One region of the Rhodopseudomonas parapalustris genome, then DNA from elsewhere that is predicted to be linked to it. Evidence: riboswitches for the same ligand, from Rfam matches in the RefSeq annotation. Region 1 holds a riboswitch; the other holds the start of a gene.
The links. A riboswitch is a leader RNA that binds a small molecule or an ion and turns the genes downstream of it on or off. The one in region 1 is predicted to bind S-adenosylmethionine.
Positions count from the first base shown of each region.

Region 1 (3,203 bases):
TTGACGCCCTCGCGCGACAGCTCGATACCGCGGCAATCGACGCCGCGGGATTCGAGGAGCTGCATCAGGTCGCCTTCGCCGCAGCCGACGTCGAGCACCTTCGTGCCCGACTCGACCATGTCGGCGACCAAGAGATGATCGGCGCGATGCACGCGCAATTGCGGCCGCGCGTGCGCTTCCAGCGGCAAGCTTTCCTGCACCGACATGATCAGCGCTCCGCCTTGCCGATGCCGTGCGCCGCACCGGCCGACTGCAGGAAGGCGCGCGCGATATCGATGAACTCCGGCTCGTCGAGCAGGAACGCGTCGTGGCCCTTGTCGGTCACGATCTCGGCGAACGAGACCCGCGCGCCGCCGGCGTTGAGCGCATGCACGATGGCGCGCGACTCCGAGGTCGGAAACAGCCAGTCGGAGGTGAACGACACCACGCAGAACCTTGTCTGCGTCCCGCGAAACGCCGCCGCCAGCACGCCGTCGTGGTCGGCGGCGATGTCGAAGTAATCCATCGCGCGGGTCAGATACAGATAGGAATTCGCGTCGAACCGCTCGACGAAGGACGAGCCCTGATAGCGCAGGTAGCTCTCGACCTGGAAGTCGGCGTCGAACGAAAACGTCGGTAGTTCGCGGTCCTGCATCTTGCGACCGAACTTCCGATGCAGCGCGGCATCCGACAGGTAAGTGATGTGTGCAGCCATCCGCGCCACCGCGAGGCCGCGATGCGGGAAGCAGCCGTGCTCGAAGTAACGGCCGTGCTGCCAGTCCGGGTCGGCCATCACCGCCTGGCGGCCGAGCTCGTGGAAGGCGATGTTCTGCGCCGAATGCCGGGTCGCGCAGGCGATTGCCAACGCCGAGAACACCCGTTCGGGGAATGCGACCGACCATTGCAACACCTGCATGCCGCCCATCGAGCCGCCGACGACGCAGAACAGTTTGTCGATGCCGAGCCGGTCGATCAGCATCGCCTGGGCGCGGACCATGTCGGGAATGGTGATGACCGGAAAATCGAGTCCCCAGGCCTTACCGGTGGCGGGGTTGATGGAGGCGGGGCCGGTGGAGCCCATGCAGCCGCCGATCACGTTCGAGCAGATCACGAAATAGCGGTCGGTATCGATCGGCTTGCCGGGGCCGACCAGGGTCAGCCAGCCGCCGGGCTTGCCGGTGATCGGATGCGCATTGGCGATGTGCTGGTCCATGGTCAGGGCGTGGCAGACCAGGATGGCATTGCTCTTGTCGGCGTTCAGCGTTCCGTAGGTCTGGTAGGCGATCTGGAACGGGCTCAGCTCGATGCCGCAATCCAGCGGCAGCGGCTGATCGGCCCCGAACTGCGCGACCAGCGAATGCGGGTGATCGACCTCCTGGGTCCTCTCGCCGGCGGCTATTTTCTGCCCCTTTACCGAATGGATATTCATCATACGCCTGCCAACGGCCTCGACATCCCGGGATGCCCCGGTTCGACCTCAGATAAGAACGGCAGGGCGAATAAAAAACCCGGCCTGAACATTGGTTCGGCCGGGATCGGAACTATCCCCGGCCTGTTTAGCGAGTTGTTTAACGTGGCTGCAAGCCGGCCGGCTCAAATGACCACGGGATCGCGGAGACGATAGTCTTAAAGGCGGCCGGACGTCAATATGGGGGGCATTGCGCCGTGCACGGAGTACCTCTCCCGCCTGCGGGAGAGGTCGGATCGCGCAGCGATCCGGGTGAGGGCACTCCGCTCCGCGAGTCGCGGGCTCATTGCCTGGGATGCCCTCACCCCAGCCCTCTCCCGCAAGCGGGAGAGGGGGCGCGTTGCGGATTACGGCAACGCCTCGGCCAACAAGGGCAAATTCCTTTGCCTTCAATCGTCTGGTTTCCTAAGCAGAAGGTCGCATCGCGTATCGCCTGAAGGTTCTGAAGCAATGACCAAGCCGCCCTCGCCGCCGTCGCTCACCGAGCTGCGCCAGGAGATCGACAGCATCGACGAGCAGGTGCACCAACTGTTGATGCAGCGCGGCGACATCATCGACCGGCTGATCGCGGTGAAGCAGACCCAGGAGGTCGGCTCGGCGTTCCGCCCGGCGCGCGAGGCCGACATGATGCGGCGTCTGGTGCAGCGTCATCACGGCATTCTGCCGCTCGACACCGTCGAGAGCATCTGGCGGGTCATCATCGCGACTTTTACCTATGTGCAGGCGCCATTCTCTGTGCACGCCGACCAGTCGCTCGGCGAGTCGGCGATGCGGGATTCCGCCCGCTTCCATTTCGGCTTCACGGTCCCCTACGTGGCGCACTTCTCCGCCTCCGCGGCGGTCGATGCCGTGGCGAAATCCAAGGGCGATCTGGCGCTGGTGTCGGCGACCTCCGGCAACACTCCGTGGTGGCTGGCGCTGGAGGCCGACGGCGCGCCCAAGATCATCGCCCGGCTGCCGTTCATCGAACGGGCCGACCACCCGGCGGCGCTGCCGGTGTTCGTGGTGTCCCGGGTCGCCGACAGCGCCATGGTCACCGAGGTCGAGACCTGGAGCATCCGGGTGTCGGGCTGGAGCGCCGATACCGCCCGGGCGCTGTCGCCGCTGGCCGACGTCGTGGCGGTGCCGGATACCGCTTTTGACGGCGCAGCGCTGCTGGTGTCGATCCCGGCGCCCGGCGGCCTCGATCAGATCAAGGCTGCCCTGATCGCAGCGGGGGCCTCCCTCCGTTCGTCGGCCCTCGTCGGCAGCCACGCAAGGCGCTATACGGTGCCCCCGAGCGGCAAGTCCGCGTAATTACCGGACCTCAGCCGCCCGACGATTTTTCCGGAGTTGACGATGTCACGTCCCGTGCCGAATCCCGGCATCCTCGATATTGCGCCCTACACCCCTGGCAAGAGCCCGGTGGCCGAGCCCGGCCGCAAGGTGTTCAAGCTCTCGGCCAACGAAACCCCGTTCGGCCCGTCGCCGCACGCGATCGCGGCCTATAAGAGCGCGGCGGATCATCTCGAGGACTATCCGGAAGGCACCTCGCGGGTGCTGCGCGAGGCGATCGGCAAGGCCTACGGCCTCGATCCCGCCCGCATCATCTGCGGCGCCGGCTCGGACGAGATCCTCAACCTGCTGGCGCACACTTATCTGGCGCCCGGCGACGAGGCGATCTCAAGCCAGCACGGCTTCCTGGTGTACCCGATCGCCACGCTGGCGAACGGCGCCAAGAACGTGGTGGCGCCCGAGAAGAATCTGACCACCGACG
Region 1 covers NZ_JAMKBZ010000029.1:50,737-53,939, reverse strand. The annotation lists gene metW (methionine biosynthesis protein MetW) at 1-206, opposite strand, end outside; gene metX (homoserine O-acetyltransferase MetX) at 209-1,411, opposite strand; SAM riboswitch at 1,515-1,594, opposite strand; gene M9H71_RS20610 (chorismate mutase) at 1,898-2,743, shown strand; gene hisC (histidinol-phosphate transaminase) at 2,786-3,203, shown strand, end outside.

Region 2 (3,203 bases), on a different contig from region 1:
CACACGCCGACGGCATCGAGGTGACGATCGACGACGATCTCCGCGACGTGGTGTGGTGTGGTCATCGCGAGTGTCTCGAGCTCGCGATCCGCAATCTGCACGAGAACGCCGTGCAGTACATGCGGGGCGGAGGGCAGGTGAGTTGGCGGATCGGCGACACCGCTGCCACGGTTCTGGTCGAGGACACCGGTCCCGGCGTGGCCACGGACGAGCTCGACAAGATCGGTCAGCGTTTCTTCCGCGGCCGCAACAAATCCGTGATCGGCAGCGGCCTCGGGCTCGCGATCGCCTCGCTTGCGGTGGAGCGCAGCGGCGCCGGCCTGCAGCTCGCCAACCGCAGCGACCGCTCAGGCTTTCGCGCCGAGATCACGCTGCGGTCCGATCGATAGCTTCGAGGCTGAGCTCCGTCATTGCGAACGCAGCGAAGCAATCACGGCATCGCGTAAGACGCCGGATCGCTTCGTCGCTCCGCTCCTCGCAATGACGACACGGAGCCTTGATCGCTCACACCTTGTCGAGTGCGGTGAGCAGATCTTCGATCAGGTCGTCCTTGTGCTCCAGCCCGGCTGACAGCCGGATGAAGCCTTCGCTGATGCCGAGCTCGGCGCGCGCTTCGGGTTTGAGCCGCTGATGCGTGGTCGTCGCCGGGTGGGTGACGAGGCTCTTGGCGTCGCCGAGATTGTTGCTGATCTTCACCAGCTTCAGCGCGTTCAGGAAGCGGAACGCCTCGGCCTTGCCGCCCTTTACCTCGAAGCCGACCAGGGTCGAACCGGCGCCCATCTGCTTCTTCACCGTTTCGGCCTGCGGATGGTCGGCGCGGCCCGGATAGACCAGACGCGGCACCTTCGGGTGGCCTGCCAGCGCGTCGGCAATCGCCGCCGCATTGGACGTCTGCTTCTCGACCCGGATCGACAGCGTCTCGAGCCCCTTCAGCAGCACCCAGGCGTTGAACGGCGACAGCGACGGCCCGGTCTGGCGCAGGAAGATCTGGATGTGTTCTTCGATGAACGCCTGCGACGACAGCACCACGCCGCCGAGGCAGCGGCCCTGGCCGTCGATGTGCTTGGTGGCCGAATACACCACGACGTCCGCGCCGAGCTTCAGCGGGCTCTGCCAGATCGGGGTGGCGAACACGTTGTCGACGACGAGGCGCGCGCCGCCCGCATGGGCGACTTCCGCGATCGCGCCGATGTCGAGCACGTCGAGCGTCGGGTTGGTCGGGCTTTCCAGGAAGCAGGTCCTGGTGTTGGGCCGCATCGCGCGGCGCCACTGGTCGAGATCGAGGCCGTCGACCAGCGTCGACTCGATGCCGTAGCGCGGCAGCAGATCCTCGACGATGTAGCGACACGAGCCGAACATCGCTTTCGACGCGACCACATGGTCGCCGGCGCGCAGTGGCGCCAGGATCGCGGCCGTGACGGCAGCCATGCCGGTGGCGGTGGCGCGTGCGGCTTCGGCTCCCTCGAACTCCGCCATCCGCTGCTCGAAGCTGAACACGGTGGGGTTGGAGAAGCGCGAATATTGGAAGCCGGCGTCGTCGCCGGTGAAGCGCGCCTCGCACTGTTCGGCGCTGTCGTAGACGAAGCCCTGGGTCAGGAACAACGCTTCGGAGGTCTCGCCGAATTGCGAGCGCAAGCTGCCGGCATGCACCAGGCGGGTCTCGCGGCGGAAATGAGCGGTAGCAGGGACGGGAATCGTCGGTTTGGTCTCGGACATGTGGTCTCCAGCGTGCCCACATCGGGACGATGGGGGCACAAAAAAACCGGCCTGGGGATCAACCCTCGGGCCGGGACCACAACGTCCCCGGCCTGTTTAGCGACTTGTTTAACGTGGCTGCAAGCCGGCCGGCTCAAATCACCACGGGATAAGTCGGGCTCTTAATCCTCCGTACTCTTCCCGTCAAGCCGGGCTTCGGCTAGCGGTTGAGGCTCGTATCTGAGTTTCCCGGAGGGCATGGCTGCGCTCCGAAGGACCAACATCGTGCCGTTCACTTTGCCGCCCGACGCCGACGGAATTCTGCCCGACCGCATGATTGCGGCGATGACGGAATCGGGCCTGATCCTGCCGGAATATCCGTTCGTCGAAAGCCAGATCCAGCCGGCCAGTCTCGATCTGCGGCTCGGGCCGATCGCCTATCGGGTCCGCGCCAGCTTCCTGCCGGGGCCGGACTGCACCGTCGCTGAGCGGATCGACGAGCTGAAGCTGCACGAGATCGACCTGTCGGACGGCGCGGTACTGGAGACCAACTGCGTCTATATCGTGCCGCTGCTCGAAAGCCTGGCGCTGCCGCGCCACATCGTGGCGGCCGCCAACCCGAAAAGCTCGACCGGGCGGCTCGACGTGTTCACCCGGGTGATCGCCGACGGCACGCGCCGCTTTGACATGATCGGCGCCGGCTATCACGGCCCGCTTTATGCCGAGATCAGCCCGAAGACTTTCCCGGTGCTGCTCCGCGAAGGCTCGCGGCTGTCACAGGTGCGCTTCCGCGTCGGCCAGGCCACGCTGGAGCAGGACGAGCTTGATGCGCTGCACGATGCCGAGCGGCTGGTCGATGCCGACGACGCTGATCTGACCGGCGGCGTCGCGCTCAGCGTCGACCTCTCGGGCGAGAATTCAGACGGCTTTGTCGGCTACCGCGCCAAGCGCCACACCGGCGTGGTCGATATCGATCGCCGCGGCGGCTATGCGGTCGGTGAATTCTGGGAGCCGATCGCGGCCCGCCCGGATGGCACGCTGATCCTCGACCCCGGCGAGTTCTACATCCTGGCGTCGAAGGAAGCGGTCCAGGTGCCGCCGGACTACGCCGCCGAGATGGTGCCGTTCGATCCCTTGGTCGGCGAATTCCGCGTGCATTACGCGGGCTTCTTCGATCCCGGCTTCGGCTACGAAGGCGCCGGCGGCTCGGGTGCCCGCGCGGTGCTCGAAGTGCGTTCGCGCGAAGTGCCGTTCATCCTCGAGCACGGCCAGATCGTCGGACGCCTGATCTACGAAAAGATGCTGTCGCGCCCCGACGCGATGTACGGCCAGCGCATCGGTTCGAACTACCAGGCTCAGGGCCTGAAGCTGAGCAAGCATTTCAAAACCTAAGCTCGATCAGGGCCGCTGACGCTCAGCATCCCCCGCAGCAAGTCTGAGGGTTGTGTTCAAGTCCGGCTCGTGAAAAGTCAGTCGGACCGGTGGCCGTTGTCTCGATCGCGCGCCAC
Region 2 covers NZ_JAMKBZ010000010.1:148,186-151,388, forward strand. The annotation lists gene M9H71_RS11550 (ATP-binding protein) at 1-389, shown strand, start outside; gene M9H71_RS11555 (O-succinylhomoserine sulfhydrylase) at 505-1,716, opposite strand; SAM riboswitch at 1,792-1,871, opposite strand; gene M9H71_RS11560 (2'-deoxycytidine 5'-triphosphate deaminase) at 1,981-3,087, shown strand.
Region 2: it holds a riboswitch for S-adenosylmethionine, as region 1 does, so the genes downstream of both, M9H71_RS11555 (O-succinylhomoserine sulfhydrylase) here and metX (homoserine O-acetyltransferase MetX) in region 1, are expected to answer to the same signal.